DNA from 2 places in the Arthrobacter sp. NPDC057388 genome. Region 2 is predicted to be linked to the other one. Evidence: riboswitches for the same ligand, from Rfam matches in the RefSeq annotation. Region 2 holds a riboswitch; the other holds the start of a gene.
The links. Region 2 has a riboswitch for glycine ahead of cycA (D-serine/D-alanine/glycine transporter). Riboswitches for the same ligand answer to the same signal wherever they lie in the genome.
Positions count from the first base shown of each region.

Region 1: linked by a shared signal. The riboswitch ahead of gcvP (aminomethyl-transferring glycine dehydrogenase) and the one ahead of cycA (D-serine/D-alanine/glycine transporter) in region 2 are both predicted to bind glycine.

Region 1 covers NZ_JBHVBL010000009.1:115,684-131,580, forward strand. Annotated here, with positions in the region: gene ACFUTU_RS06830 (siderophore-interacting protein) at 1-697, shown strand, start outside; gene ACFUTU_RS06835 (threonine/serine exporter ThrE family protein) at 711-2,207, opposite strand; gene ACFUTU_RS06840 (lipid II:glycine glycyltransferase FemX) at 2,267-3,340, opposite strand; gene ACFUTU_RS06845 (TspO/MBR family protein) at 3,492-4,064, shown strand; gene ACFUTU_RS06850 (L-serine ammonia-lyase) at 4,100-5,512, opposite strand; gene glyA (serine hydroxymethyltransferase) at 5,625-6,959, opposite strand; gene gcvH (glycine cleavage system protein GcvH) at 6,956-7,339, opposite strand; gene gcvT (glycine cleavage system aminomethyltransferase GcvT) at 7,989-9,137, opposite strand; gene gcvP (aminomethyl-transferring glycine dehydrogenase) at 9,151-12,000, opposite strand; glycine riboswitch at 12,178-12,276, opposite strand; gene ACFUTU_RS06875 (TetR/AcrR family transcriptional regulator) at 12,383-12,922, opposite strand; gene ACFUTU_RS06880 (MFS transporter) at 12,989-14,542, shown strand; gene ACFUTU_RS06885 (Dps family protein) at 14,645-15,124, opposite strand; gene ACFUTU_RS06890 (nitrilase-related carbon-nitrogen hydrolase) at 15,372-15,897, shown strand, end outside.
Region 2 covers NZ_JBHVBL010000001.1:65,950-81,846, forward strand. Annotated here, with positions in the region: gene ACFUTU_RS00250 (FAD/NAD(P)-binding protein) at 1-80, opposite strand, end outside; gene ACFUTU_RS00255 (ABC transporter permease subunit) at 345-1,451, shown strand; gene ACFUTU_RS00260 (amino acid ABC transporter ATP-binding protein) at 1,457-2,299, shown strand; gene ACFUTU_RS00265 (ABC transporter substrate-binding protein) at 2,310-3,338, shown strand; gene ACFUTU_RS00270 (DUF1684 domain-containing protein) at 3,396-4,247, shown strand; gene ACFUTU_RS00275 (LLM class flavin-dependent oxidoreductase) at 4,319-5,467, shown strand; gene ACFUTU_RS00280 (NtaA/DmoA family FMN-dependent monooxygenase) at 5,476-6,906, shown strand; gene ACFUTU_RS00285 (hypothetical protein) at 6,911-7,066, shown strand; gene ACFUTU_RS00290 (alpha/beta fold hydrolase) at 7,157-7,933, opposite strand; gene ACFUTU_RS00295 (methylenetetrahydrofolate reductase) at 8,076-8,897, opposite strand; gene purU (formyltetrahydrofolate deformylase) at 8,894-9,835, opposite strand; gene cycA (D-serine/D-alanine/glycine transporter) at 9,832-11,322, opposite strand; glycine riboswitch at 11,472-11,568, opposite strand; glycine riboswitch at 11,808-11,908, shown strand; gene gcvP (aminomethyl-transferring glycine dehydrogenase) at 12,059-14,911, shown strand; gene gcvT (glycine cleavage system aminomethyltransferase GcvT) at 14,921-15,897, shown strand, end outside.

The sequences.
Region 1 (15,897 bases), on a different contig from region 2:
CTTCGTGGACCGGTACGTCAAGATCGTCTTTCCGCAGCCCGGCGTGGACTACCCGGAGCCCCTGGACCTCTGGGCCATCCGGGAAACGATGCCCCGGGAGCAGTGGCCCTACACCAGGACCTACACCGTCCGCTGGGTGGACATGGCAGCCGGCGAACTGGCCATTGATTTCGTGGTCCACGGCGACGAGGGCCTGGCCGGCCCCTGGGCGGCCAAAGCCAAACCCGGTGACAGCCTGATCTTCACCGGGCCGGGCGGCGCCTACAACCCAGATCCGGCGGCGGACTGGTACCTCCTGGCCGGGGACGAGGCCGCCTTGCCGGCCATGGCCGCCGTTATTGAGTCCCTGCCGGAGCATGCGCGCGGCCAGGCCTTCATCGAGGTGGGTTCTGACGACGACGTGCAGGAGATCGCTGCCCCGGCCGGACTCGAGCTGGTTTGGCTGCAGCGCGGCGGCGTCCCCGCCGGCGAGGGCAGCCGGCTGGTGGAGGCCGTGCGCAACGCTGCCTGGCCGGAGGGGCGGGTGAACGTCTTTGCGCATGGCGAGCGGGGCTACATGAAGGCACTGCGGGACGTCCTGTTCCGGGAACGCGGCCTGGACCGCAGCCAGGTCTCACTGTCCGGCTACTGGGCCAAGGGCAGGGTGGAGGACGTGTTCCAGGCCGAGAAGAAGCTCCCCATCGGCCAGATCCTGTAGCAATCCAGCAGCGCTAGCGGCGGCGTGAACGCCGCCGCTCGTTGCTGGCAAGGTTCCGCGTCAGCGGCCGAGCCAGGGTGTCGCCCAGCACAATACCGCCGGCGACGCCGAACACGATCGCCCCGGCGCTGAGCATCCCGCCAGCGCCGAGCAGGATCTCGGATTCTTCGATGGTCAGGACGTACATCGACCGGAAAATGGTGAGGCCGGGCAGGAGGATCAAACCGGCCGGCACGGCGACCACCAGCTGCGGCGCTCCCATCTTCAGCGCAACCACACGGGCCAGCAGGCCGATCACCACGGCGGCGAGCGCCGGCGAGAAACGCGCCCCAATACCCAGCGCCTCGCCCGCGATCAGGGTGAGGTGCCCCACCACGCCCACGGCCGCCGTCGGAAGCAGCAGCTTCCAGTCCGTCTGTTCCGTGATGCCGATCGCCACGACGGCGATGGCAACCAGGATCACCTGCACCCACAGCGGGTACGCGGGCGGGAAGGTCTCGGTAACGTCGATCGGCTCCATGCCGATCCTGTCGCCCACCACAAAGGCAACGGCAATGCCGGCGACGACGGCCCCGAATGTCAGCAGGGTGGACAGAAACCTGCCGGCCGCAGTGACGGGAAAGCCGTTGATGGCATCCTGCACCGAGGATACGAGCCGCCCGGTGGGCAGCAGCAGCAGGATCCCGCCCACCACCACAATGGCCGGAGCAAGCCGGACTCCCACCGGACTGCCGAACCGCCACAGCAGCAGCGCGATGACCGTCACCACGAACGAGCATGCAGCGGTGATGAAGAAGTCAGGCGTCCGCCAGCGGCCCAGCTTCCTGGCCACCAGGCTGATGAGCAGGTTGGAGGCGAACGCGACCGCCGAGGCGCCAGGGCCGCCGCCAATGACAGCCACGAACACGGCGGAGAACACGGCAAAGGCAACCGTCACCATCCAGCGCGGGAACGGCTTGGGGCGCCGGACGATCTCGTCGAGCCGGCGGGCGGCCTCGTCCCGGCCCACGCCCCCGGCCACGATGTCGGTGACCAGCTGGTGGACCTGGGCAAGCCCCGCATAATTGTTCGTCCAGGAACGGACCACGCGCAGGAGGGTGATGGGCGTCTGGTCCTTGGCCGCATAGTTGATGCCCACGGACTGGTTGGTGATGTCCACCTCGATGTTTTTCAGCCCCAGCGCCGCCGTCACGGCGATGATGCTGGTTTCCACCTCGAGCGCGCCGGCACCGTACCGGAACATGGACTCGGCAAGGTGCAGCGCGAAGTCCATCGTCTTGCGGGCCGATTCGTCGATCCCGCCCACCTGGATCATGGGATTGGCGTACGGGCTCCCGGCGAGCCGGTCCACGATGCTCAGCGGCGCCGTCGGCGGGTTTTCCCCCTGCACCAGGCGGCGCAGCATGCGTTTTGCGGCCGCGTTCTGGTGCAGCTGCGAGGCGGTGAGCGGCTCCGTCTTGGGCAGCCCGTCCGTGGGCGGCCGGTTGGCGCCGCGGGGTTGTTTGGTCATCAGGGCTCCCCTCTGTCAGTGCCTTAGCCGTTCAGTGCCTTAGCCGTTAAACGTCCCGGTCAGTAAAACTGTTGCCCGGTGCGGCGCGTGTAGAGCTGCCGGGCGATACGTTCGCCGGCGGCAATCCACGCCTTGTACTTCAGCGGGCTGATGACCTGGTCATAGCAGCCCACGAAGTCCGTGACCGTTTTGCTGAAGCTGGTTTTGAAGAGGCCCAGCCCGTGGAAGGGGTTCGAGGTGTCCTTAAGCTTGTCGCTGGGCGGCGTTCCGCAGAAGTCGTATTCCGTGCAGCCCAGCTCCTTGAGCTGGTTGATCGCGGTCCACTGCACCAGGTGCGAATCGCCGTACTGGTTGCGCTTCTGCAGGGATCCGCCGTCCTTGTACGTGCCCTTGCGGCCGTAGTTGATGACGAAGGCACCCACCGAGGGAACGCCGTTTTCGTACACGAACATAAGCCTGCCCTGGCCGCGCTTGATGAAGTTCGTCCAGAACTGCCGGTAGTAGTCGTATTCGCGGACGCGCACCTGGGACTTCGCCTGGACGGTGTCGGTCATGAGGGCGTACATGGCCTTGAAGTTTTCCTCGCTGGGGTCCACGTTGTGAACCTCGACGCCCTCGCGGATGGCGCGCCGGACGGCGTTCCGTCCCCGTGAGTGGAGGTTGCGGAGCAGCTGGTTCTCCTCGGGGGAGATATCCAGCAGGGCCGTGGAGTCGTTGGGCTGCAGGTTGTGCGTCTTGACGAGGCCTGCCCCCTCGATGACTTCGCGGGCGACGTCGCTGAGGATGATGTCCGGCTCGATCTTGATGGCGAAGACCCCCAGCCGTGCGCGCTTGACGAATTCGGCGTTGGCTGCGGCGATGCCCGGAATGTCCTCGACGGCGGCCACATCAGGTCCCTTGATGAGGTACCAGAGCTTGCCCAGCACCGGGAAGCTCTTTTCCAGGACCAGGTTGTAGCTCGTGTAGTCAGCGGTCTCGTAGACGAGGTGCAGGGTCTTCCAGCCGAAGTGCTGCTTGACCTCGGCGAAGGCCTCCGACTGCAGCAGGTTTCCGCCGTTCGGATTCGCGGTGACGTGGGAGTCCCAGTTGGCAACCTCTTCGGAGGTGGCAAAGCGGGCAGTGAATTCTCGCAAGTGTGCCGTGTCCAATCTTCGCTTACGTTTCGTGCAGATGCCGGAGAAGCAGCCTCAAGTCTATCCGTCAGGGCTCCCGGCCCGCTCGACACGGGCACGTGATCCTGGTCAGAATCTTGACTCCGCCTGCGCCCTTGGCAAGTGTAGGGAGATGACGAGCAGGGACCGCGCGCCGGCCGCGGGAACGGGAACAGATGCCGCAACCAGGGGCGGTGCCGTGCCACCTGCACGGCGGCGCACCGCCGTCGAAATTGCCGGCCTCCTGGGGTTCCTGGCGGCCTCCGCCCTGGTGGCCTGGCTGGGTTCGCAGGCGACCATCAGCAACGTCACCGGCTGGTACGAAACGGCCGACAAGGCGCCGTGGTCTCCGCCCAACTGGGTGTTCGGGCCCGTCTGGACCGCGCTGTACACAGCCATGGCGGTGGCTGCATGGCTTGTTTGGCGGAGCCGCAGCCCGCGCCGCAGGGCTGCGCTCAGGGTCTACGGCGTGCAGCTTGCCCTGAACCTGGCGTGGACGCCCGTGTTCTTCGGGCTGTACCCGGCCTGGGGTTCGCCTGCGCTCTGGCTGGCGCTGGGCATCATCCTTGCCCTGGCCGTGGCTGTGGCCGCCACCGTGCTCCTGTTCGGCCCGATCCGCCGCACGGCCGGTCTGCTGATGCTGCCCTACCTGTCGTGGGTGGTCTTTGCCACAAGCCTGAACCTCTGGGCGGCCGCCAACAACTAGTCCCGTCCGGACGGGCTCAACCGGCGGTGCTGGAATCAGCACTCCACGACGTTGACGGCGAGGCCGCCCATCGCCGTTTCCTTGTATTTGGAGCTCATGTCCTTGCCGGTTTCGCGCATGGTCACGATGACCTCGTCCAGCGAGACCCGGTGCGAACCGTCGCCCCAGAGCGCCATCTTCGCGGCGTTGATCGCCTTGGCCGCGGCGATCGCGTTCCGCTCGATGCACGGGACCTGGACCAGCCCGCCGATCGGATCACAGGTCAGGCCCAGGTTGTGCTCCATCGCGATCTCCGCCGCGTTCTCCACCTGCGCCGGGGACCCGCCCATCACCTCCGCCAGCCCGGCGGCAGCCATCGACGACGCCGACCCCACCTCGCCCTGACAGCCCACCTCCGCACCCGAAATCGACGCCTGCTCCTTGTACAGCACCCCGACCGCGCCGGCGGCCAGCAGGAAACGGACCACCACGTCGTCGCGGTCCTCCTGCGTCGCGTTCTCCATGCCCGGCGCGAAATGCAAAGCGTAGTACAGCACGGCGGGGATGATCCCGGCCGCCCCGTTCGTCGGGGCGGTGACCACGCGGCCGCCGGAGGCGTTCTCCTCGTTCACGGCCAGGGCGATCAGGTTCACCCACTCCTGCCAGTACTTCGGGTCCCGGTAGTCCCCTCCGTGGCCACGGCCTTCCTTCAGCAGCCGCTCATGCCAGTCCGGGGCCCGACGGCGGACCTTCAGACCGCCCGGCAGCAGCCCCTCCCGCTTCAGGCTGGCCTGCACGCAGCCCTCCATCACCGAATAAATGTGCAGCAGCCCCTCCCGGATCTCCGCCTCGGACCGGGACGCGCACTCATTGACCAGCATGACGTCGGCAATCGACAGGCCCTGGGCACGGCAGTGCCCCAGCAGTTCCGCCGCGGTCCGGAACGGCAGCGGCAGGTCCTTCTTCGACTCGTCCAGCTCCTGCTGCGCGGCCTCTTCCTCGCCCTCGCGGACAATGAACCCGCCCCCAACGGAGAAGAACGTCGCCTTCTGCAGCTCCGCCCCGTTCACATCAAAGACCGTGAACGTCATCCCGTTCGTATGCCGCGGCAGCACCGTCAGCGGCCGCAGCACCATGTCCTCCACGCCATACGGCAACGGAACCGACCCCGCCAGGTTCAGGATCCCCGTCTCCGCGATCGACGCCAACCGCTCCTCCACCTCATCCGGCAGGATCAGCTCCGGGTGATACCCCTCCAAGCCCAGCAGCACCGCCGTCATGGTCCCATGCCCGTGCCCCGTCGCCGCCAGCGACCCGTACAGATCCACCCGCAGCGACGCCACGCTGTCCAGCTTTCCGCTGGCTTTGAGCTCGCCGGCGAAGACGGCAGCGGCACGCATCGGACCCACCGTGTGGGAACTCGAGGGCCCGATCCCAATGGAAAAGAGATCAAAGACTCCAACGGCCATAAATCAATCCTAACTAGGCATGGGGTCGGTAGAGGGTGGAGTTTTTGTACAGATAATGGCCTCAAAAGGGCCTTCAACCCGCGGTATCTGGACAAAAACTCCACCCTACAGGTCAGGCGAGGTTTGCGACGCCAGGGTAGAGGGGGTGGGCTTCGGCGAGGGCTTCCACGCGGCGGCGCAGTCCGGACAGGTCGGCATCGGCGTCGGCGGTCAGTGCCTCCGCGATGATGTCCGCGACCTCGGCAAAGGCGGCTTCGCTGAAACCGCGGGTGGCCAGGGCCGGAGTGCCGATGCGCAGGCCGGAGGTGACCATCGGCGGGCGCGGATCGAACGGCACGGCGTTGCGGTTCACGGTGATGTCGATGGCAGCGAGGCGGTCCTCAGCCTGCTGCCCGTCGAGCTCACAGTTCCGCAGGTCCACCAGAACCAGGTGCACATCCGTACCGCCGGAGACCACCGAGATGCCCTTGGCCGTGACGTCGGGCTGGACCAGGCGCTCGGCGAGGATCCGGGCGCCGGCGAGCACCCGCTCCTGGCGTTCCTTGAACTCCTGGGACGCGGCGATCTTGAAGGCCACGGCCTTGCCCGCGATCACGTGCTCCAGCGGCCCGCCCTGCTGGCCAGGGAAGACAGCCGAGTTGATCTTCTTGGCAACGTCGGCGTCGTTGGTCAGGATGATCCCGCCGCGCGGACCCGCGAGGGTCTTGTGCGTGGTGGACGTGGTGACGTGCGCGTGCGGGACCGGTGACGGGTGCAGGCCTGCGGCGACGAGCCCGGCGAAGTGCGCCATGTCCACCATCAGGTAAGCCCCCACGGAGTCGGCGATCCGGCGGAACTCGGCGAAGTCCAGCTGCCGGGCGTACGCAGACCAGCCGGCCACGATGAGCTGCGGCTTGTGCTCCTGGGCCAGGCGCTCCACCTCGGCCATGTCGATCCGGTGGTCATCTTCACGGACCTGGTACGGGACCACGTTGTAGAGCTTGCCGGAGAAGTTGATCCGCATGCCGTGCGTCAGGTGCCCGCCATGGGCGAGGTTCAGGCCCATGATGGTGTCGTCCGGCGTGATCAGGGCGTGCATCACCGAGGCGTTCGCCTGCGCACCGGAGTGCGGCTGCACGTTCGCGTACCCGGCACCGAACAGGGCCTTGACCCGGTCGATCGCGAGCTGCTCGATCACGTCAACGTGCTCGCAGCCGCCGTAGTACCGCTTGCCCGGGTACCCCTCGGCGTACTTGTTGGTCAGCACCGACCCCTGCGCCTGCATCACCGCAGCCGCCGTGTGGTTCTCCGACGCAATCATCTCCAGGCCCGTGCGCTGGCGCCCAAGTTCGTCGTCGATCTTTGCCGCGATCTCCGGATCCAGCTCCGCGAGATCCGCGTTCAGGCTCGGCGACACGACCTGGGTGAAGGCGACTGTTTCTGTGCCTGCGGCACCTGCGCCGCTCACAGCTCGCCGCCGTTCTTGGACGCGTACTCCTCGGCAGAGAGCAGCGGGCCCTCAGATTCGGCCGCCACCTTGAACAGCCAGCCGGCCCCGTACGGGTCGCTGTTGATCAGGGCAGGGTCCTCGATGACCGTGGAGTTGATCTCCGTGACCTCTCCCGTCACCGGGGCGTACAGGTCCGAAACCGACTTCGTGGACTCAACCTCGCCGCAGGTCTCCCCCGCGGTCACCGCGGACCCCACCTCGGGCAGGTCCACGTAAACAATGTCGCCGAGGGCGTCTGTGGCCACGGCGGAGATGCCAATAGACACCACATTCCCGTCCTCACGGGAAACCCATTCGTGTTCCTCGGAATACTGCAGTTCAGCGGCAACTTTTGCCATTTATTTTCCTTTGCTCGTGAAACTCGCGGACAAAAACAGTTGTGTGTGGCTGGGTGGCGCCTGGGAACTCCTCCGTACCCCGCGCGCGTGGCCTGGGTGGCGGGTGAGGGAACTCCTCCCCGCACCGCGCGCGTGGCCTGGGTGGCGGGTGAGGGGAACTCCTCCGCGTGCTGGGCCCACGCCGTCCGGGTTCCCTGGCCGAGCCTGCGAGGCCAGGGGGACGGTGGGGAGCACGCTTCCGGAGACCCCTCACCCGCCGTAGTGACGTTCAGTTTTCGGGGCCACCAGTTTCCGGAGCGAAACTTGCAACAGCCCCGTACCAGGCAAGCCAGAGCGCCGGTTCGGCAAGCTCGACCCCCAATGATCGAGCTTGGCGAGGGCATACACCGGCGGTCGGGTTTTGAGAGAACGCGTCCGACGGCGGCCCCTCCCCCAGCACCTTTGGCTTTCGATGCACTCATCCTGGCTGTCGCTGTGCCGTGATTGTCACCCAAGGTGACATGCCCTCGAAGGGCCGGCTGGCCGCGGTTTTCGAAAGCGTGCGTCAAAGCGACGAAGGAGCAGCACGCGTGAAAACTGGGGCCCGCCGGTCCTGGAGCCGAGTGGAACCGCGAGGGTTTCGGCAGGCTCAACCAGCGGTTCGGCCGGGCTACTTTGAGCGCTTGTAGAAAGGCAGTGCGACGACTTCGAACGGCTCCGCCTTGCCCCTCAGGTCGATGTCCAGGGCCGTGCCGGGTTCGGCGTAGGCGACGTCGACGTAGGCCATGGCGACCGGGTAGCCGAGGGTGGGGCTGGGCTGGCCGGAGGTGACTTCGCCGACGACCGTGCCGTCCTTAAGGACCGGGTAATGTCCGCGGCCGGCGCGGCGGCCCAGGCCTTTGAGGCCTACGAGCTTGCGGCCCGAGGTGGAACCCGCCCCGGCTTCCTTCTTGGCAGCCAGCGCGGCCTTGCCCACGAAGTCGCCTTCCTTGGACAGCGCGACGACCGGGCCCAGGCCGGCGGCGAACGGGTCGCCCTCGAGGGAAAGCTCGTTGCCGTACAGCGGCATGCCGGCCTCCAAACGGAGCGAATCACGGGACGCGAGGCCCGCGGGCGTCAGCTCCCCCTCATCCGCGATGGCGACGATCGACTGCCAAAGGGCGGCGGCGCCGTCGTTCTCCACGAAGATCTCGAAGCCGTCCTCGCCGGTGTACCCGGTCCGGGCCAGCAGCAGGTTCCGGCTCGCCCCGCCCACCAGGAAGGGCACTTCGACGGCGGCGTAGTACTTCAGCCCGGTGACCAGCTCGTGCTGGGCCGCCGGGACGAGGCGGAGGAGGATCTCCTCGGCCTTCGGGCCCTGCACGGCGATCAGTGACGTGCCGGCGGAGGCGTCCTCGACGGCGGCGTCAAAGCCGGCGGCCCGCTGCACCAGGGCCTCGGCCACCACCTTGGCGTTGCCGGCGTTGGGCACTACCAGGAAGCGGTCACTGCCTTCAGCCGCGGACGGCCGCCGATAGACGATGAGGTCGTCGATGATGCCGCCGTCGGCGTCGCAGATCAGGGAGTACTTGGCCTTGCCGACGGCCATGGCGGAGATCTTGCCGGCGAGGGCGTAGTCCAGGAAAGCGGCAGCGTCCGGGCCGGTGACCCAGACTTCGCCCATGTGGGAGAGGTCGAAGATGCCGGCCGAATTACGGACGGCATGGTGCTCGGCCAGTTCCGAGCCGTACTTCAACGGCATCTGCCAGCCGCCAAAGTCGGTGAACGAAGCACCGAGCTTCTTGTGCTCCTCGTAAAGGGCAGTGTAGTTCTCAGTCATTGAGCGGATTCCTCTAGTTCTCGAACGCTTCGAGGGGCGGGCAGGAGCAGACCAGGTTCCGGTCACCGGCGGCGCCGTCGATGCGGCCCACAGGCGGGAAGTACTTGTCCTGCTTGTGCGTGTGCCCGGGGAAGACGGCCTGCTCGCGCGGGTAGGCGCGGTCCCAGTCGGAGCTGATGGCAGCTGCCGCAGTGTGCGGGGCGTTGCGCAGCGGGCTGTTCTCCACCGTGAAGTCGCCGTTCGCCACCTGGTCGATCTCGCCGCGGATGGCGATCATGGCCTTGATGAACCGGTCGATTTCGCCCAGGTCCTCGGATTCGGTGGGCTCCACCATCAGCGTGCCGGCCACCGGGAACGCCAGCGTGGGGGCGTGGAAACCGTAGTCAATCAGGCGCTTGGCCACGTCCTCGGCGGTGACGCCGGTCTTGGCCGTCAGGGCGCGCAGGTCCAGGATGCATTCGTGCGCCACGAGGCCGCCTTCGCCGGTGTAGAGCACGGGGAAGAAGTCGTTCAGGCTTGCCGCCACGTAGTTGGCAGCCAGCAGCGCCGACTTGGTGGCCTCGGTCAGGCCGGCCCCGCCCATCAGCTTCACGTACGCCCAGGAGATCGGCAGGACGCCGGCGGAGCCGAAGCGCGAAGCGGAGATCGGAACGTCGTTGCCTTCGGTCCAGGTAGCGGCGTCACCCGGCATGAACGGTGCCAGGTGTGCCTTCGCCGCGACCGGCCCGACGCCGGGTCCGCCGCCGCCGTGCGGGATGCAGAAGGTCTTGTGCAGGTTCAGGTGCGAGACGTCGCCGCCGAACTTGCCGGGCTGGGCCAGGCCGACGAGGGCGTTGAGGTTGGCGCCGTCGACGTAGACCTGTCCGCCGGCGGCGTGGACGGCGTCGCAGACTTCGCGGACGTCGCCGTCGTACACGCCGTGGGTGGAGGGGTAGGTGATCATGATGCACGAGAGTGCATCCTTGTTGGCCTCGATCTTCGCGTACAGGTCCGTGTGGTCGATCGTGCCGTCAGCGGCGGTAGCCACGACGACCACCTTCATGCCGGCCAGCACGGCGGAGGCGGCGTTGGTGCCGTGCGCCGAGGCCGGGATCAGGCAGATGTTGCGCTGTCCCTCACCGCGGGAGAGGTGGTAGCCGCGGATCGCCAGCAGGCCGGCGAGCTCGCCCTGGGACCCCGCGTTGGGCTGGATGGACACCTGGTCGTAGCCGGTGATCTCGGCGAGGTCGGCTTCCAGTCCGCCGATGAGTTCGCGCCAGCCCGCGGTCTGGGAATCCGGGGCGAACGGGTGGATCGAGGCGAACTCCGGCCAGGAAATGGCCTCCATCTCGGCGGTCGCGTTCAGCTTCATGGTGCACGAACCCAGCGGAATCATGGTCCGGTCCAAGGCCAGGTCGCGGTCGGAGAGCCTGCGGATGTAGCGCAGCAGCTGGGTTTCCGAACGGTGCGTGTTGAACACCGGGTGCTGCAGGTACGCGGAGGAACGCTCGACGGCGGTGTCCAAGGCGAAACCGCCAGTCGCCTCCACGGCGGTGGCACCAAAGGCGGACAGGACGTCGGCGACGACGGCCGGCGTCGTGGTTTCATCCGCCGAGATGCCGACGGTGTCGGCGTCGATGCTGCGGAGGTTGATGCCCTTCTGCTCGGCGGCGGCGATGATGGCGCCGGCCTTGCCCGGAACCGAAACCGTCACAGTGTCGAAGAAGCTGGTGTGCAGGACGTCCAGCCCGGCGGCCTTGAGCGACGCGGCAAGGGTCCTGGCGTGGCCGTGCGTGGTCTCGGCGATCGCCTTCAGGCCCTCCGGACCGTGGTACACGGCGTACATCGAGGCGACGATGGCCAGCAGCGCCTGGGCGGTGCAGATGTTGGAGGTGGCCTTCTCGCGGCGGATGTGCTGCTCCCGGGTCTGCAGCGCGAGGCGGTAGGCAGGGACACCGGCGTTGTCCTTGGAGACGCCAACGAGCCGGCCCGGCAGGGAGCGCTCGAGGCCCTTCTGCACAGCCATGTAGGCGGCGTGCGGACCGCCATAGAACAGGGGAACGCCGAAGCGCTGGGCGGTTCCGACGGCGATGTCGGCGCCCTGCTCGCCCGGAGGCGTGATCAGGGTCAGGGCCAGCAGGTCCGCGGCCACGGTCACCAGTGCGCCGCGTTCCTTGGCGGCGGCGATCACGCCGGAATGGTCGAAGACCCGGCCCGAGACGCCGGGCTGCTGGAGCACGACGCCGTTGATCTCGCCGTCGGGCAGCCCCTGGGACAGGTCCGCGACCTCCACCTCGAAGCCGAGCGCCTCGGCGCGGCCCTTCACAATGGCGATGGTCTGCGGCAGGCAGTCCGCGTCCAGGACGGTCTTGCCGTCATTCTTCTTGTTGGCCCGGCGCATCAGCAGCACGGCCTCGGCCACGGCCGTGGCTTCATCCAGCAGCGACGCGTTCGCGATGGGCAGCGCCGTCAGGTCCTGGACCATGGTCTGGAAGTTCAGCAGCGCCTCAAGCCGGCCCTGCGAGATCTCCGGCTGGTACGGCGTGTACGCGGTGTACCACGCCGGGGCCTCGAGGATGTTGCGGCGGATCACCGGCGGCGTCACGGTGTCGTAGTAGCCCTGCCCGATCATCTGAACCGCGGTCTTGTTCTTGGCCGCGAGCTTCCGGAGTTCGGCCAGGACCTCAACTTCGCTCAGCGCGGGGGCAAGCTGGAGCGCGGAGTCCTGGCGGATGTCGTTGGGGACTGCCGTGTCAACCAGGGCGTCGACGGTGTCATAGCCGACGGCCTTGAGCATGGCTTCGACGTCGGCCTGGCGGCGGGCGCCGATATGCCGGTCGACGAAGGACGAGGAGGCTGAACTAACGGTCAAAAGGAACTCCATAACTAAGGCGGCGCAGGGTACGCCACATTGATTCGGGTTCCTCCCCGCTCTGTATTGGACCTGAGAGATTCCGCGGACACTCGTGTCCGCTTGCACCGTCGGTGAGCACAGCACGCCCTGAACCGTCCGCGCGAACGCGGACATTCCAGCGGGCAGCCTGCTGCTCTCCAGAGTTGCCTTGCCGCGGCGGTACGTGGGCCTGAGAGATTCCTGGGGAGGTTTTGCTCCTACGGCGCCTGCTTGTACCTACTTGCAGGACTCTCCCGCCGCAGATCAAAGGCTTTATTAAATTGAGCGGTGACAGCTGTCGTCGTCACAGAGGCTATTGTCCTACGCCGGGTTCGCGTCCGCAAACCGCGGCGGTAGCCCGGCAGCAGCGGGACTACCCCCGCAGCCGGTCGAGCGCGGCGAGGAGGCTTTCGACGTCGGCCGCGGTCTCGGAAGGCGTTGCCGCCGGCCCGACGGACAGCATGGCATTGAAGTAGAGCCCGTCGCCCATGTACAGGACCGCCTTGGCCAGGCCCGGCCCCACGTCGCGGGCAATCTCGTCCAGCCACCGCTGCTGGATGTGGGCAAACCGGCGCCGGGTTTCCTCGTGCGCGACCTCGGCCAGCCGCGTGGCGGCCACGATGGCACGGTCCAGCGGCGTGTCAGCCCAGACGGACGACCTGATGAAGTAGGCGGCAGCTCCCTCCGGGGCTGCGGCCATGGCCTGCGCGTCCGCCTCCGCGAATTCATCCAACCGGTCCAGCAGGACGCCGATCAGTGCTTCCTTGTTCGGAAAGTGGTACAGCAGCCCGCCCTTGGAGACGCCGGCGCGGGCGGCCACAGCATCGAGGGTGGCGGCGCGCTCCCCCACCTCGATCAGCAGGGATTCGAAGGCATCGAGGACTGCGCCGCGGGCGACCGGTTTTCTGGGCATGGCTTCCATCATGCCCGTTTCGGACTGAAGGCTATAACTGTACCGTCCGGACGGTATAGTTATTTCATGACCACTCATTCCGTCCTCGCCCCGCTGCCCGCCGAGGCCAACCGGACTTCATCCAAAAGAGACTGGCTCGCCCTGGCCCTGCTCATGTTCCCCGTGCTCCTGGTGGCCGTGGACAATACCGCGCTGACGTTTGCCCTTCCGGCGATCGCCCGCAGCCTGGACCCCTCGGGCGTGCAGCTCCTGTGGGTGGTGGACGCCTACGCACTCGTCCTGGCCGGACTCCTCGTGGCAATGGGAAGTCTGGGCGACAGGATCGGGCGCCGCCGGCTGCTCCTGACCGGCATCTCAGGGTTTGCGGCGGTCTCCGCGGCATCAGCCTTCGCGCCGAGCGCTGAATGGCTTATTGCGGGCCGCGCCGCCCTGGGATTCTTCGGCGCCATGCTCATGCCGTCCACACTGTCCCTGATCCGCAACATCTTCCAGGAGCCGGGCAGGCGTCGGCTGGCCGTGGCCATTTGGGCCGCGGGCTTTTCAGGGGGCGCGGCACTCGGGCCGATCTTTGGCGGCTGGTTGGTGGAGCATTTCTGGTGGGGCGCGGTCCTGCTCGTGGCCGTGCCCATCATGCTGCCGCCGCTGATCCTCGGCCGCTTCCTCATTCCGGAGTCCAAGGATCCGAAACCGGGACGCGTGGATACCCCCAGCGTGGTGCTGTCAATGCTGACCATGGTGCCGCTGGTTTACGGCATCAAGGAACTGGCCACGCACGGCCCCGGCCCGGCCGCTTTCGGCGTGATGGCATTCGGCCTGGTCATGGGCCTTCTCTTCGTCTGCCGCCAGCACGCCCTGGCTTCCCCGATGCTGGACATTTCCCTGTTCCGGAACCCAGTATTCAGCGCGGCAATTACGGCAAACATCCTGTCGCTGTTCTCCTACAACGGCTTCATCCTGTTCCTGGCACAGCACCTGCAGCTGCTCGAAGGCATGTCACCGTCCGAGTCCGGTACCGCCATGGTGCCCGCGCTGGCGGCAATGGTGGTGGCCGGCCTGCTGGTGGTTCCGCTGGTCCGGAGGGTGCGGCCGGGCTTTGTGGTGGCCTCGGGACTGGCGCTGGGCGCCACCGGCTACTGCCTCGTCGCATTCGGCAATCACGACGGCGGACCCGCCACGCTGCTTGCCGCCCTCCTCGTTTTGGCCGTAGGTGTGGGATCCGCCGAGACCATCTCGAACGATCTGATCCTGGGGGCTGCGCCGGCGGCGAAATCCGGGGCCGCAGCGGCGATCTCGGAGACGGGTTACGAAGTGGGGTCCCTCCTGGGCACGGCGGTCCTGGGGTCGATCCTGACCGCGTCATACCAGCAGCACCTCGCCCTGCCGGCGGCCGTTGCGCAGGTGTCCACAGCAGCGTCGGCAGACCAGGCCCGGGAAACCCTCGCCGGGGCGGTGGAGCTGGCCGGGTCGCTGCCGGCACCGCTGGCAGAGGCGGTCACGGCCGCTGCCCGGACGGCGTTTGACTCCGGCGTGCACATCACAGCGGCGATTGGGCTGGTGCTGATGGCAGGAGCGTCGGTGCTTGCCGCCGTCGTACTCCGCCGCATCCCGCGTGCGAAGTAGTCGGGACCGGGCGAAGTAGCGGGCACAAAATCGGGCGGCCCCGGAGGAATCCCTCCAGGGCCGCCCATGACAATCGGCGCGGGTAATAAACTGCCCGGTCGCTTACTTGCTGTCCGGCTGCGTCACGCTGGCCGACGCCTTCATGTTCTCGGCGCCGGTCATCCACGCGAACTGCTCCAGCTTCTCGATGAAGGTGTGCAGCAGGTCGGCGGTGGTGGGGTCTTCCTCGTCGACCTCGTCATGAACCTTGCGCATGGTGCCGACCGCCGCCTCCAGGGCGGCCACGATGCGGTCAATCGCATCCTTCGTATTGATGAGCCCCTCCGGGAACGCCGGAAGGTTCGTCGACTTTGCCACGGTGGCGCTGCGCCCGTCCGGCAGGGCATGCAGGGCGCGCATGCGCTCCGCGATGTCGTCCGCAAAGAGCCGGGCGGCAGTGACAATCTCGTCCAGCTGGAGGTGCAGATCCCTGAAGTTGGTGCCAACGATGTTCCAGTGCGCCTGCTTGCCCTGGAGGTGCAGCTCGATCAGGTCCGTCAGGACGGCCTGCATGTTGTTGGTCAGTGTCGGTGAAGCCTTCATGAATCCTCCTCGAATGGTCCAGTGGTTTCGACGCTACCGCAGGCGCTCCGGGCCGGGGAGCACCAGAGGCCGAATTTCACGATCAGCTTACTTACTAATTCCGCGGGCGCCCAACTTCCGTGCGGCGAGCGGACGGGGTCATAAATGATCGGCATTCAAATAACCCTTGCCACGCCGGCATCGCACGTGCATACTAAATGAACGTCATTCATTTAGTGACGGTCGTCTCACTGGAGTAATCATCATCATGATCGAAATAACCTGCCTCAACGCGCCCGCCTCCCTCGCCCGGACAGCGCCGTCCGGACGCCCTGCCCTGAGGGTGGGCCTCGTGCAGCACCGCTGGCACAGCAGCGCCGCCGCACTCCGCGCGGAACTCAACGACGGCATTGACCGGGCCGCCCGGCTGGGTGCCACGGTGGTGTTCCTGCCCGAGCTCACACTTTCCCGCTACCCGGCCGACCAGATCCCCGAAAATGACCTGTCCCTGCAGGGCCAGCACCGCCCGCGCCCCTCCGACACGGCGGAGGACCTGCTGACCGGCCCCACCTTCCGCTTCGCAGCAGAGGCCGCCCGCCGGAACGGCATTACCGTCCATGCCTCGCTCTACCAGCGCGCGGCCAACCCGGACGGCTCGGATGACGGCCTTGGCCTGAACACCTCCATCCTGGTCTCCCCCTCCGGCGAGCTCCTGGCCCGCACGCACAAGCTGCACATCCCGGTGACCGCGGGATACTACGAGGACAAGTTCTTCCGGCAGGGCCCCGAGGCGG
Region 2 (15,897 bases):
TTGGCCGCGAGCCGCTCGAGAATGCCGGCCGTGCGCGGGCCGCCGCCGATGAAGACCACGGATGGGTGCTGCGCTGGCATCGGAGACTCCTGGGGAAAGGCGGTTGGAAGGGCTTGGTTGAAACGGTTTGGGAGCCCTCAATCTAGGGTCTGGACAAACCCCCGGTCGAGGGCCCTGTCACGGCCGTTCACCCCGCGTCATGCCGCGTAAATCCGCGCAAAGATTCGTCTCATGACGCCCCGCTAAGCCCCGTGAACGAATGCAACAGGGCGCTTTGCCGGACCTTCCGGACGCACCTAGATTTGCAGCCAACTACCCCCGAATGACCAACCGGAAGAGGCGAGATGGCTTCGAGTTCAGCAGCAACCAGGACGTCCCAGTCGTTCACTGAGACGACTGAAACACCGTCCGCCGGCGGCACGCCGGCCGCACCTGGGCCGTCTGCCGTTTCCGAAACCCCGGCTGCCGTCGCTTCGGGCTCCGCGGGAGAACCGCCTGCCCCCGAAACCCGCGCCGCCGTCGACTACGCCGACTACCGCCTTGTTCCGGCCCGCCGCCCGTGGCGCTGGGTTGGCACCGCAGTGGTGGCGCTCGGGGTAGCCGCCGTCGTCTGGTCCCTGGCTACGAACCCGCGCTGGGAATGGGGCGTGGTGGCCCAGTGGTTCACCGCCAAGTCCGTGGTGAACGGCCTGGTGGAAACCCTCAAGCTCACCGCCATCTCCGGGGCGCTCGGCTTCATCCTGGGCTTCATCCTCGCCCTCATGCGGCTGTCCGCTTCGCCGCTGCTGGTCTCCGTGTCCTGGACGTTCTCCTGGATCTTCCGGTCCACGCCGCTGCTGGTCCAGATGCTCCTTTGGTACAACCTCGGCTACCTGTACGAGAAGATCAGCTTGGGCATCCCGTTCACGGACATCCGGTTCTTCGAGGCGCAGACCACCACGCTGATCAGCCAGTTCGCGGCCGCCGTGCTGGGCCTGACCCTGAACCAGGCCGCCTACTCGGCGGAGATCATCCGCGGCGGAATCCTGTCCGTGGACCAGGGCCAGCTCGAGGCGGCCTCGGCCCTGGGCATTCCGGCCTGGCGCCGGTCCACCCGGATCGTGCTGCCCCAGGCCATGCGTGCCATCCTGCCGACCGCCTTCAACGAAATCATCGGCCTGGTCAAGGGCACCTCGATCGTCTACGTCCTGGCCTACTCGGAGCTCTTCTACACCGTCCAGGTCATTTACAACCGCACCCAGCAGGTCCTGCCGCTGCTGCTTGTGGCCACGCTCTGGTACGTGGTGATCACCTCCGTGCTCAGCGTGTTCCAGTACTACATCGAACGCCACTACTCCAAGGGAGCCGTGCGCACCCTGCCCCTCACACCGCTGCAGAAGGCCCGGAAGTTCTTCGCCACCCACGCACCGGTCAACACCAAAGACACGGTCAACACCGCCGGAAGGAAATGATTCCGATGAGCACAACTCTTCAGGCCCCCGCCAATGCTGAGACCCCCGCCGTCACCCGCGGACTGGTGGAAATCACCAGGGTCAGGAAGTCCTTCGGCGCCACCGAGGTGCTGAAGGGGATTTCCCTCACCGTGGAGCCGGGCGGTGTGGCCGTCATCGTGGGACCGTCCGGTTCCGGGAAGTCCACCCTGCTGCGGACCATCAACCACCTCGAAAAGGTGGATGCCGGCTTCATCGCCATCGACGGCCAGCTGGTGGGCTACCGGGTCAAGGGCAACAAACTGCATGAGCTGCCTGAGCGGGACATCCTGAAGCAGCGCACCGAGATCGGCATGGTGTTCCAGAACTTCAACCTGTTCCCGCACCTGACGGCACTGGAAAACGTTGCCGAGGCACCGGTCGTTGCCCCGCGTTCCGGCAAAGCCCGCAGGTCACCGGCGGAGGCCCGGGAGCGCGGCCTCGAACTCCTGGACCGCGTGGGCCTGCGGGACCGCGCCGATGCCTACCCGCGGCAGCTCTCCGGCGGCCAGCAGCAGCGCGTCGCCATCGCCCGGGCGCTGGCCCTTGACCCCAAGATCCTGCTCTTCGACGAGCCCACCTCGGCCCTCGATCCCGAACTGGTTAACGAAGTGCTGGACGTGATCCGCGAGTTGGCCAAGTCCGGCACCACCCTGGTCATTGTCACGCACGAGATGGGCTTCGCCCGCGACGTGGCGGACACCGTGGTGTTCATGGACCAGGGCCAGATCGTCGAACAGGGCAAACCCCAGGACATTTTCACCAACCCGCAGGAAGAACGCACCCGGAGTTTCTTCTCCAAGGTGATCGAGCCCGCCTTCAACATCTAAGGAAACTCCCATGGCCCCCTTCTCCACCCGGCAGCCCCGCAGCCGCGCCCTGCCCGCCGTCGTACTTCTCGGCCTCCTGAGCACCGCGGCGCTGTCCGCCTGCTCCGATCCCGGCGCCGCCGCCTCCGGCGCTTCAGCCGGCAGCTCCGGAGCACCGGCGACGACGGCGGCCCGCAACGGCGTCGTCTACAACACCTCACCGGACCAGCAGCGAATCCGCGCCGACAAGGACGCCGCCCTGGCCGCCAAAGTGCCTGCACTGATCGGCAAAGACGGCAAGCTCACCGTGGCCACCACTGCCGGCTCCATCCCGCTGTCCTTCCACGCCACGGACGACAAGACACCCATAGGCTCCGAGCTGGACATCGCGCAGCTGGTGGCCGACAAGCTGGGACTGGAACTCGACATCCAGGTCACATCCTGGGAGAACTGGCCCCTGAAGACGCAGTCCGGCGATTTCGAGGCCGTGTTCTCCAATGTGGGCATCAACAAGGACCGCGTGAAACTGTTCGACTTCGCCAGCTACCGCGCCGCCTACATGGGCTTCGAGGCCAAGAAATCCTCGACCTACAACATCCAGGGCGCCGACGACATCTCCGGCCTGAAGATCTCGGTTGGTTCGGGCACCAACCAGGAGAAGATCCTGCTGGCATGGAACAAGGAGCTCGAGGCCAAGGGCAAGGAACCCGCCAGCCTGCAGTACTACCCGTCGGACGCCGACACCATCCTGGCGCTGTCCTCCGGCCGGACCGACCTGAACATCGCGCCCTACCCCTCGACGCTCTACCGGGAGAACACCCGCGACGACCTCAAGGTGGTGGGCAAGGTCAATGCCGGCTGGCCCTCCGAAAGCCTGGTGGCCGCCACCACGCTCAAGGGCAACGGCCTGGCACCCGTGATCACGGAGGCGCTGAACTCGGCCATCAAGGACGGTTCGTACGCCAAGGTCCTGGAGCGCTGGGGCCTGTCCGACGAAGCCCTGCCGGAATCCAAGACCGTGACCGAGGCCAACTTTGCCTCCACCCAGAAGGGTTTGTAGCACAGCCCTGCTACAACGCCGCTTACGCCGTCAGCACCGACCACCACAGGAGCCATGATGCCCACGTCTACGCAAACTGAAACTGCCGCGGCTTTCGCCACCGAATGGGAGCAGTGGCATGCCACCCACGAGTTCCACCGCGCCGATCCCCACGGTTTCCTCGCCGTCACCCACCTGCACTGGTTGGGTGCAGAGCCCTCCCGCCTCGAGGGCGTTCCGGGCTTCTGGAGCGTGAAGGACGACGCCGTCACGGTGGTTCTGGAGGCGGGCGAAAGCCTGCTGCGGGACGGCACGGAACTGAACAGCAACCCAGCTGCGAACGGAAGCACCGCCGTCGTCTTCGATCCCATCGCCGAGCGTGACGGCATCAACCTCACCGCCGGTCCCGCCATCGTCGAACTCGCCAAACGCGGCGGGGAGTACATCGTGCGGCCCCGGCACCCGGAGAACCCGCTGCTCAAGGAGTACCGCGGCACCCCGGCGTACGCGCCGGACCCGCGCTTCGCCGTCGAAGGTGTGTACGTGCCGTTCGACGAGCCGCGCCCCACCACTGTGGGCGCCGCCGTCGAGGGCATCGTGCACGTGTACCAGGCGCCGGGCGAGATCCGGTTTGCCCTGGATGGCCGGGAGCTTGCCCTTACGGCGTTCAACGGCCACGCGCCGGGCACACTGTCCGTGCTGTTCACGGATGCGACGTCCGGCAAGACCACCTACGCGGCGAACCGCTCGCTCACGGTGGGGGCACCCGATGCGGACGGCCGCGTGACCCTGGATTTCAACCGCGCGGTGAACCTGCCGTGCGCCTACACCGACCTCGCCACCTGCCCGCTGCCGCCGTCCGAAAACCGCCTGGCGGTGGCCATCGAAGCCGGCGAACAGATTCCCCACGAAAGGCAGGCCGGACAGTGAGCACGACTCCCACCGCTGCACCTTCTACTACGGCACGTGCTGCTAAGGCACTTGGGCAGGGCTTCCTCGCCCTGGAACTCGACGGCGACGGCGCCCACCCCGCCGCCTGGCGCAGGGCCCGGCACACCCCCGCCGAACTGCTCGACGGAACCCGGGTCCGCGCCACGGTGCTGGCCGCCGAATCGGCCGGGTTCCACGTGGCGACGTTCGCCGACGGATCCCTGCCGGCCGCGTCTTCCGGGCCCGGCGGCCGCGACGTCCCGGGCCGGCTGAACGCCCTGCAGCGCGCGGCGTTCGCCGGCCCCGTCACCGGCTCCATTGTCCTGGTCCCCGAGGTGGACACTGTCTACACGGAGCCGTTCCACATCTCCACACAGCTGGCCAGCCTGGATTACGTGTCCGGCGGCCGGGCCGGGTGGCTGGTCGCCGCGTCGGACAAGGCTTCTGATGCCGCGGCCGTTGGGCGGTCCCATGTTTCCGGTGAGGGGCTGGGCCGGGAGGCGGCCGATTCCATCGAGGCCGGCCGCCGGCTCTGGGACTCCTGGGAGGACGGCGCCGTGATCCGCGACGTCGCCACCGGCCGGTACATCGACGTCGACAAGCTGCACTATGTCGATTTCCAAAGCACTCCCGCGGCCGCCGGCGCCGGCTATTCCATCAAGGGGCCGTCCATCATTCCCCGGCCGCTGCAGGGCCAGCTCCCGGTCCTCGCACCGGCCGGCCTGCTGAACGCGGACCAGCTGTCCGCCGGGGCGGCAGACGCCCTGCTCGTGTCCGCGCCCACGCCGGAGCTGCTGGCCGGGGAGGCCGCCGAGGCCCGTGCAGCCGCTCCCGCCGCGGCCATCATCGCCGAGCTCGACGTCGTCCTCGACGCCCGCGGGCAGAGCGCCGCCGGCAGGCTCGCCGAACTGGATGCGCACACCCCGTGGCAGAGCAGCCGTGCACGGTTCGTTGGCACCGCGGCGGAGCTCACCGAGCTGCTGTCCGCCGTGTTGGAAACCGCCGACGGCGTGCGCCTGCACCCGGCAGTGCTGGATGTGGACCTGGAGGAGCTGGCCCAGCTGGTGCTTCCCGCCCTGCGCAGCCGGGGCCTGCTGGCCCCGCAGCAGCCTGGTTCCACGTTCCGGGACCTGCTCGGCCTGCAGCGCCCGGTTAGCCGGTATGCCGCTTCGCCCGCTGCGCCAGCAACTGTTTTCGCATTGTCCGCGGCCGACCACTAGGGAGACCCATGACAGACACACACATCGGCAACGGCTTCGTTCCCTCCGGCCGGCTGCAGCTCGGCGTCTTCTTCCAGGGCGTGAACTCGGGCACCGTCTGGAAGTCGGCCGAATCGGGATCGCAGACGGACTTCGAGTCCTTCCGCCGCATCGCCCAGACCGCGGAACGGGGCCTGTTCGCAGCGTTCTTCCTCGGTGAGGGGCTGCGGCTCCGCGAGCACCTCGGCCGCCCGCACGCGCTGGACGTCGTGGGCCGGCCTGACGCGCAGACCATGCTGGCCGCCCTGGCCTCCGTGACCAAACGGATCGGCCTGGTGGCCACGCAGAACACCACATACAACGACCCCGCCGACCTGGCACACCGGCTCTCCTCGCTGGACCTGCTCTCCGGCGGCCGCGCTGCCTGGAACGTGGTCACCACGGACAACGCCTGGACCGGCGCGAACTTCCGCCGCGGCGGCTACCTGGACCACTCCGACCGGTACGTCCACGCCGAAGCGTTCGTCACCACGGCCAAGCGGATCTGGGACTCCTGGGAGGACGGCGCCATCGCCGCATCCGCCACTGCTCCCGCGTGGGCCTCGCCCCGTTCGGCCCGGCCCGTGCGCCACGAAGGGCAGCACTACACGGTGGACTACGTGGCGAAGCTCCCTCGCAGCGCCCAGTACCGCCCGGTGCTGTTCCAGGCCGGCGACTCACCGGAAGGCCGCGACTTCGCGGCCCGGCAGGCCGACGTCATCTTCTCCGCCCACCCGCGGCTCGACGACGCCCTCGACTTCCGCCGCGACATCGTCCGGCGCACGGTCAACGCCGGCCGCGGCGCGAACGACGTCAAGATCATGCCCGCCAGCGAGTTCATCCTCGCCGCCACCCCGCAGGAGGCACTCGAGAAGAAGAACTGGGTGCGAAACCTGCAGATCGGGCCCGAGCAGGCCATCGCCTACCTGGAACAGTTCTGGGGCCGCGAGCTTCAGGCATTCGATCCGGACGGGCCGCTGCCCGAGATCGACCCCGTGGTGGAAGAGACCTCCGAAACCCGCGGCAGCGGATTCCACGGAGCCAAGGCCAAGCAGCTGGCGGACCAGTGGCGCGCCGAAGCCAGGGACAAGGGACTGAGCATCCGGCAGTTCGTCTCGGCCCGGACCAGCCGCGGGGACTCCAGCTTCACGGGCTCCTACACCGAGGTGGCGGACCGGCTGGCGGAATATGCCCGCACGGGTGCCGTGGACGGCTTCAACATCTCGCCGTGGCTGATCCCCACCGGCCTGGACGACATCGTTAACCACCTCGTCCCGGAGCTGCAGGAGCGCGGCGTCTACCCCACCGAGTACGCAGGCAACACTCTGCGCGAGAACCTCGGGCTTTCGACGCCGGTCCGGCAGGCGGACTCGGGGCAGCACACCGCCGTCGGGAACACCGCCGTCGGTCTGGAAGTCTAGGCTTGTGGACGGCGGCCGTGGCGGTGACGACCGCGCCGTTGAAGACCGGGTGTCGGGCCTCGGCGGGTCGAACAACGGCGGGCCGAAGTGGTCCGGGCACACCGATGCCGCCGCCGAAACCATCCGGCTCCAGCTGACTGTTGCTGAGCTGCTCCTCTAATGGCTTCTCGACTGCTCCGTAGGTGCCCTTTTCGCGCCTCATAAGGGCCTCTACAGAGCAACGGATTGGAATTTTCTGGCCGTACCGCTGTCAGCGCGCAGCTCCAGCCGGGACCGCCAGGGACAGGAAGTCCTCGATCCAGGTCTGCATCCGGGCGTCCTCCAGATGCAGACGGTGCCTGCCGCCGTCGACCCGGATTAGCTGCGCATCCGGAATCCGCCCGGCCATCTCGGCGGCGTTGGCAACCGGTGCCAGGGCGTCCTCGCTGCCGTGAATGACCAGGGCCGGGGCCTGGATTGAGGAAAGAACGTCCCAGGCATCGTGCAGGCGGCTGGCCCGGAAGTGCCTGCTCTTGACCGCTGCGGAGGCCTGAACCCGGAAGAACGCAGCTACAACCGCAGGATTTTGCTCGACAAAGCCGGGGCTGAAGAACAGCGGCGCCATGCGTGCAAGGTCCCCGCTGGTGAGCGCGGCTGTGGCCGCAGCGGTCCGGGCCGGCCCCCTGGCGTCGCCGGCACTCGTGGCCGCCAGGATCAGGGACGCCACCCGGTCGGGGAAGTCCACGGCCATCCACTGGGCAGCGCGGCCACCCATCGAGTGCCCATAGACGTGAGCCCTGCGGACACCGGCAGCATCCAGAACAGCAACGGCATCTGCCGCGAAGGCCGGCGTGGTGTAGTTTTCCGCGCTGCCTTCCGAGCTGGCGCCGATGCCGCGGTGATCGAAGCGGATGACCCGGAACGAACGGGCCAGACCAGGAACCACCGGGTCCCAGCCGGCCATTCCCGTCGCCTGGCCAGCCACGAGCAGCAGGGGTTCCCCGCTGCCTTCCTCCGTCCAGGCAAGCTCCGCGCCGTCTTCGGTCACGGCCTTTTTCAACGTCGGGGTCACCTGTTCAATGTACCTTCGCCCGGGTGCGGCCAAAATAAAAGGCGCGAACGTAGAGTTGCGGCCCCGATTCCGGGCGGAAATGGGGCCGCAACTGTCCGTTCGCGCCGTGATTGGGGGCTCAGGAGGCCTTCGCGCCTGCCTTTGCGCTCCAGTCCATCGCGGGCTGGGTTTCGACGTTGTTGAAGGTGTAGAGGTGGATGCCGGCGAGTGCGGGTTCCGTGACGGCCAGCTCGGAGACCAGCGACCCGGAGGAGTAGCTGCCGGCATTCAGGAGCCTGCGCGCGAGCGGGCCCTTGCGGTTCAGGAACTTCAGCGACGGACCGACGCCGATCTTGGTGGCCAGCGAGATCAGCTTCGCCCGCGGCACGGGCCCGGCCACTCCCGCCCAGATGGGAAGGTCAACGCCCTCACGGCGGAGCAGTTCCGCGTACCAGCCGACCCTGGCCGCCGAAAAGCACATCTGGGTGACCACGTTCGAGGCCAGATGCTGCTTTTCGAGCAGCGCATCGAGCATGTGCAGCTCGTTGTGCTTCGGATGGCCTTCCGGATATCCGGCCACGCCGATGGCCATGGTCCCGCCGGTCAGTTCGGCGATGTCCTCCATGAGACGGAAGCTGTTGCCATAGGGGCCGGCGGCTTCGGCAGCATCCCCTCCGATGGCGAAAACCTCCGTGATTCCCGCGGCCTCGCAGTCGCGGAGCAGGCCCGCGAGCTGGGCCCGGCTGCCGAGGCCCCGCGCGGCCAGGTGGGGTATCACGCTGTAGCCGAGCCCGCCCAGCTGGACGGCGGCCCGCACAGTGGACTCCGGCCCGTGGTGCGGCAGGCAGGTCACCGTCAGCGTGGATCCGGCAGGAACGTGAGCCTGGACTTTGGGAATGATGCCGTCCGTGGGAATGATCTCCAGGCGTACCGGGAATGGGTTGAATCGCTCGTTTGTCACCGCAGGATGACCGTCCGGTTCCCGGAGAGGATGATTCTTCCCTCGGCGTGCCAGCGGACGGCATTCGTCAGGGCCTTGCACTCCGCGTCCTTGCCCACCGACACCAGGTCCGCGGGAGTGAAGGTGTGGTCGACCTCGATCACCTGCTGCGCGATGATCGGCCCCTCATCCAGCTCTGAATTGACGTAGTGCGCTGTGGCGCCGACGGTCTTGACGCCGCGCTCGTACGCCTGGTGGTAGGGCTTGGCACCCTTGAAGCTGGGCAGGAACGAGTGGTGGATGTTGATGGCCCTGCCGGCGAGCCGTGCGGTGGCGGAGTCGCTGAGGACCTGCATGTAGCGGGCCAGGACCACGAGTTCGACGTCGAGCGCCTTCACGAGTTCCAGCAGGGCAGCTTCCGCTTCGGGCTTGGTAGCTGCTGTCACGGGGATGTGGTGGAACGGGATTCCGTGCCAGGCCGCGAGCCCCGCCAGGTCAGGGTGGTTGGACACCACGGCTGCGATCTCCACCGGGAGTTCGCCGCTGCGGGTGCGGACCAGCAGGTCGTTGAGGCAGTGGTCGTACTTGGAGACCATCACCAGGATGCGCTGCCTGCGGCTATGCCGCTCCAGGCGCCAGTCCATGTTCCACTCGTCGGCAAGCGGCGCGAAGCTTTCGCGGAGCTGTTCGACGGCGGGCTGTTCGACGGCGTCCGTGTCACCAGCGGTTTCGCCCGGGGCGGCGGCTGAGGCGAAGTGCACCCGCATGAAGAAGTGCCCCGCGCTCCGGTCGCCGAACTGCTTGAGGTCCACGATGTAGCACTCCTGCTTGAGCAGGAAGTCCGCGACCGACTGGACGATCCCCAGGGAGTCCGGGCAGTGGAAGGTGAGCACAAACTCCCCTGCACCTGGCTGCCGGGCCTGGCCCGCCGTCGTCGGCTTTTCCTCGATGGTGATCATCCCTTGACGCTTTCCTTCTCCTGGAACTGGCTGTCCGCACCGTTGCGGGCGGTGTTTTCCTCGGCGCGCAGCTCGTCCTGGAAAGCCTCGTAGCGGGCAATGTGGGCCGGCCGGCGGCGCAGCACCAGCCAGGCAGCACCGAGGAGGACGAACCAGACGGGCGTGACCAGCAGTGCGGCCAGGGTGTCCGGCTGGGTGGTGAGCGTCCACAGCACGAAGCCGAAGAACGCGAAGACCGCCCACACCATGGGAATGCCGCCGGGCATCTTGAACTTGGAGGCGCTGTGCAGGTGCGGGCGCCGGCGGCGGAAGGCGATGTAGCTGGCGAGGATGATCGACCAGACGAAGACGAAGCAGACGGCGGAGACGGTGGTAACCATGTCGAACGCCTTGCCGACGTCCTGGCCGGCGTACATGAGCACCACACCGGAGAGCAGCAGCACGCAGGACAGGAACAGGGCGTTGTTGGGTACCTTGCGGCGGGACAGGCTGCGGAAGACGGCCGGCGCGTCACCTTCCTCCGCGAGGCCATAGACCATGCGCGAGGTGGAGTAGATGCCGGAGTTGGCCGAGGACATCGCCGAGGTCAGCACGACGAGGTTGACCACCGTGGCGGCGGCTCCGAGGCCGGCCAGCGAGAACATGGCAATGAAGGGGCTGTGGCCGGCGGCGAACTGGGTCCAGGGCGTGACGGACATCAGGATGATGAGGGCGCCCACGTAGAAGAGCAGCACGCGCACCGGAATGGAGTTGATGGCCTTGGGCAGGTTCCGCTCCGGGTTCTTGGCTTCGGCGGCCGTGGTGCCCACCAGTTCGATGCCCACGAAGGCGAACACGGCGATCTGGAAACCGGCCACGAAGCCCATGAATTCATTGGGGAAGAAGCCGCCGTGGCTCCACAGGTTGGTGAAGCTGGCCTGCCCGGAGTCGCTCTGGAAGCCGATGAAGATCATGAACATGCCTACGATGATCAGGGCGGCGATGGCGATGATTTTGATGAGGGCGAACCAGAATTCCGTTTCGCCGAAGGCCTTGACGGTGGTCAGGTTCAGCAGGAGCAGGATGGCCACGGTGGCCAGGCCCGGGATCCAGAGCGGCAGTCCCGGCCAGAGCTCGCGGGAGTACCCGGCGATCGCTATGACGTCCGCGATGCCGGTGATCACCCAGCAGAACCAGTAGGTCCAGCCGGTGAAAAAGCCGGCCCAGGGGCCCAGCAGGTCGGCGGCGAAATCGCTGAAGGACTTGTAGTTGAGGTTGCTCAGCAGCAGTTCGCCCATGGCCCGCATGACGAAGAACAGCATGAAGCCGATGATCATGTACACGAAGATCACCGACGGCCCGGCCGCGGAGATTGTTTTGCCCGAACCCATGAACAGGCCGGTGCCGATGGCGCCGCCGATGGCGATCAGCTGGATGTGGCGGTTGCTCAGCTGCCGTTCCAGTCGCGGAGCCTCCCCGGCCGGGGACGCAGAAGGGTGAATCGTCATAAGGAACTCCATTGTTCAAGTGGCACCAAATGGCCACACTGACAGGGTTCCTCCCCGCTCTGTACTGGACCTGAGAGATTCCGCGGACATGGATGACCGCTTTGCACCTTCGGTGAGCCCGGGCACGCCGGGCTGCTTTTCAGAGTTGCCTCGCCGCGGCGGTACGTGGGCCTGAGAGTTTCCTGGGGAGGGTTTGCTCCTACGGCGCCCGCTGATGTACCGGCAGGGCTCTCCCGCCGCAGATCGTAAGCGTTTTCAGTTATGAATTCGGCGTGCCGACGGCGCCCGGCCTGTCCGGCGCCTGCCGGTCAGCCCAGTCCCGCTGGCCACCGGTTCAGTGTGGTCTCGGTCACGAAGAATTGTCAAACCCGGCTCCCCGGGCCCTTCATGGGCAGCGCCGCAGCGGTTTGGCCCGGCCCCGTTTTGGCATTCGGCGCCGAGTGCTGTACTGTGTGAGCCGAATCACCCACATCTTCATAGCCTTTCGAACCGTGGCGGGAGAGTCCTCCCAGTCATCCATCGGGCAGGCGCCGTAGGAGCAAATCCTCCCCAGGAATCTCTCAGGCCCCAGTACCGCCGCGGCGAGGCAACTCTGGAAAGCAGCCAAACTTTGGTTTGGCTCACCGACGGTGCAAGCGGACACGACTGTCCGCGGAATCTCTCAGGTCCAATACAGAGCGGGGAGGAACCCAACCCATGCCGTGCCACCCGTGGCCGGCCAGACCTGGAGTTCCTCATGACGATTCAATCCCTTCCGTCAACGTTTGCCGACCGGCATATCGGCGCCCGCCGCCAGGCCGACATCGACACCATGCTCAAGCACGTCGGCTACGACACCGTCGACGGCCTGGTTGACGCCGCCGTTCCGGCACCCATCCGCCAGGAAAACGCGCTGCGCCTCACCGCTGCCCTGAGCGAAGTCGAGGTCCTGGCCGAGCTCCGCCGGCTCGCGGCCAAGAACAAGACCGCCGTGCAGATGATCGGGCAGGGCTACTACGACACCGTGACGCCTCCGGTGATCCGCCGCAACATCCTCGAGGCCCCCGCCTGGTACACCGCGTACACGCCGTACCAGCCGGAGATCTCCCAGGGCCGGCTCGAGGCGCTGCTGAACTTCCAGACCATGGTCCAGGACCTGACCGGCCTGCCGATCGCCAACGCTTCCCTGCTGGATGAAGCCACCGCCGTGGCCGAGGCCGTGCTGCTGATGCGCCGCGCCAACAAGAAGAACGACGGCAAGACCGTCCTGGACGCGGACTGCCTGCCGCAGACCATCGCGATCGTCAAGGGCCGCGCCGAGGCGCTCGGCTTCGAGGTGGAGGTCGCGGACCTGTCCCAAGGGCTGCCCGACGGCGAGATCAACGGCGTCGTGCTCCAGCAGCCCGGCGTCTCGGGCCGGGTCTTCGACCATTCCGGCGTGATTGCCGCTGCCAAGGAGCGCGGCGCGCTGGTGACCGTGGCCGCGGACCTGCTGGCGCTGACCCTGATCACGCCTCCGGGTGAGCAGGGGGCCGACATCGCCGTCGGAACCGCCCAGCGCTTCGGCGTTCCGCTGTTCTTCGGCGGCCCGCACGCCGCCTACATCGCCGTCCGCGCCGGCATGGAGCGCACGCTTCCCGGCCGCATCGTCGGCGTCTCCAAGGACAACGCCGGCGCCCCCGCCTACCGGCTGGCGCTGCAGACCCGGGAGCAGCACATCCGCCGCGAGAAGGCCACCTCCAACATCTGCACCGCGCAGGCCCTGCTGGCCATCGTGTCGTCCTTCTACGCCGTTTACCACGGCCCGGAGGGCCTGAAGGCGATCGCCGAGACCGTGCACCACAACGCCCGTGTCCTGGCCACCGCCCTGAAGACCGCCGGCCGCGAACTGGCCAGCGAGACCTTCTTCGACACCCTCACCGTCCGCGTGCCGGGCAAGGCCGCCAAAGTCATCACCGCCGCCGAGGCCCGCGGCATCAACCTCCGGCACATCGATGAGGACACCGTTGGCGTCTCCATCGATGAGACGACGACGGCGGAAACACTTTCCGCCGTAGCCGTCGCCTTTGGCGCCGGTCCGGTCGGGGACGCAGCCGGGTTCGAACTGCCCGAGTCCGTGCTCCGCACCTCGGACTACCTGCAGCACCCGGTGTTCAACACGCACCGCTCCGAAACCCAGCTGCTGCGCTACATCCGCAAGCTCTCCGACCGCGACCTGGCACTGGACCGCACCATGATCCCGCTGGGCTCCTGCACCATGAAGCTGAACGCCACCGCCGAGATGGAAGCCATCTCCTGGCCCGAATTCGCCTCGATCCACCCGTTCGCCCCGGACTCCCAGACCGAGGGCTGGCGCGAACTCATCGGCGGTCTGGAAGCCGACCTCGCCGAAATCACCGGCTACGACCAGGTGTCCATCCAGCCCAACGCCGGGTCCCAGGGCGAACTCGCCGGCCTGCTGGCGATCCGCGGCTACCACCTCTCCCGCGGCGAGGGACAGCGCAACATCTGCCTCATCCCCGCCTCCGCGCACGGCACCAACGCCGCCTCGGCCGTGCTGGCCGGCATGAAGGTGGTCGTCGTGGCCACCGCCACCGACGGCACGATCAACCACACGGACCTGTACACCAAGATCGAGCAGTACCGGGACGTTCTCTCGGCGATCATGATCACCTACCCCTCCACCCACGGGGTGTACGACGGCGATGTCCGTGAGGTCTGCGACGCCGTCCACGCCGCCGGCGGACAGGTCTATGTCGACGGCGCCAACCTCAACGCCCTCGTCGGCCTGGCCCAGCCCGGCAAGTTCGGCGGCGACGTCTCGCACCTGAACCTGCACAAGACCTTCTGCATCCCGCACGGCGGCGGCGGACCCGGCGTCGGACCCGTCGCAGCCAAGGCACACCTGGCACCGTTCATGCCGGGCGACGCCAACAGCGCTTCGTCCGAGGGTGGAGTGGACCGGCATGGCGTTGCCATCAGCGCGTCGCGGTTCGGCTCTGCGGGCGTCCTGCCCATCTCCTGGGCCTACGTGAAGCTCATGGGCGGCCAGGGCCTGACCGAGGCCACCAAGTCTGCCCTGCTCGCGGCGAACTATGTCGCTTCCCGTCTGGATGAGTTCTTCCCGGTGCTCTACACCGGCGACAGCGGGCTCGTGGCGCACGAGTGCATCCTGGACCTGCGCGGCCTGACGGCCAAGACCGGCGTGACCGCCGAGGACGTGGCCAAGCGCCTGATCGACTTCGGCTTCCACGCGCCCACGCTGGCGTTCCCGGTGGCCGGCACCCTGATGGTGGAACCCACCGAGTCCGAGGACCTGGCCGAGATCGACCGGTTCATCGACGCGATGATCACCATCCACGCCGAAATCCAGCAGGTCGCCAACGGCGACTTCACCCTGGAAAACTCGCCGCTGCGCAACGCACCCCACACGGCAGCCGCCGTCGTCAGTTCCGGCTGGAACCGTTCCTACCCGCGCGAGCAGGCCGCCTTCCCGGTGCCTTCGCTCCGGCAGGACAAGTACTTCCCGCCCGTGGGCCGCATCGACGGCGCCGCCGGTGACCGCAACCTGGTCTGCTCCTGCCCGCCCCTTTCCGAGTTTGAAAACTAAGGACTTCCCATGACCGAGAACTACACCGCCCTCTACGACCAGCACAAGAAAGCCGGCGCATCCTTCACCGACTTCGGCGGCTGGCAGATGCCGCTGAAGTACGAATCGGAACTCGCCGAGCACCACGCCGTCCGCAACGCCGCCGGCCTGTTCGACCTCTCCCACATGGGCGAAGTCTGGGTCACCGGCCCGGACGCCGCCGCCTTCCTGGACTACGCCCTGGCCGGCAAGCTGTCCGCCATCGCGGTCGGCAAGGCCAAGTACTCCCTGATCTGCGACGCCGACGGCGGCATCATCGACGACCTGATCTCCTACCGCCGACCGTCTCCGACAGAAGGCGAGGACAAGTACCTCGTGGTCCCCAATGCGGGCAATGCCACCAAGGTGGCCGCAGCACTCGCCGAGCGCGCCGCGGACTTCAACGTCACGGTCGAGGACGCCTCCTCGGAGATTTCGCTGATCGCGGTGCAGGGGCCCAACGCGGAGGCCATCCTCCTGCAGCTGGTCCCGGCCGAACAGCATTCCCTGGTGACGGACCTGAAGTACTACGCGGCAGTCGAGGTGCAGATCGCCGTCGGCGGAACTGCGCGGGACCTCCTGCTGGCCCGCACCGGCTACACCGGCGAGGACGGCTTCGAGATCTACGTGCCCAACGCCGAGGCACCCCGGCTGTGGGAATCGCTGCTTGAGGCCGGCGAAGGGCACGGGCTGGTCCCCGCCGGCCTCGCCGCCCGCGACTCGCTGCGCCTGGAAGCCGGCATGCCGCTGTACGGCAACGAGCTCTCGCGCCGCGTGAACGCCTATGCGGCAGGACTCGGTCCGGTGGTTTCGCTGGCCAAGGAAAGCGACTTCGTCGGCAAGGAGGCGCTGGCCGCACTCAAGGCAGCCGGCGTCGGTTCCACCATCGGCCAGAAGCTCGTGGGCCTCAAGGGTACCGGCCGTCGCGCGGCCCGCGGCCACTACCCGGTGCTCAAGGACGGCACGCT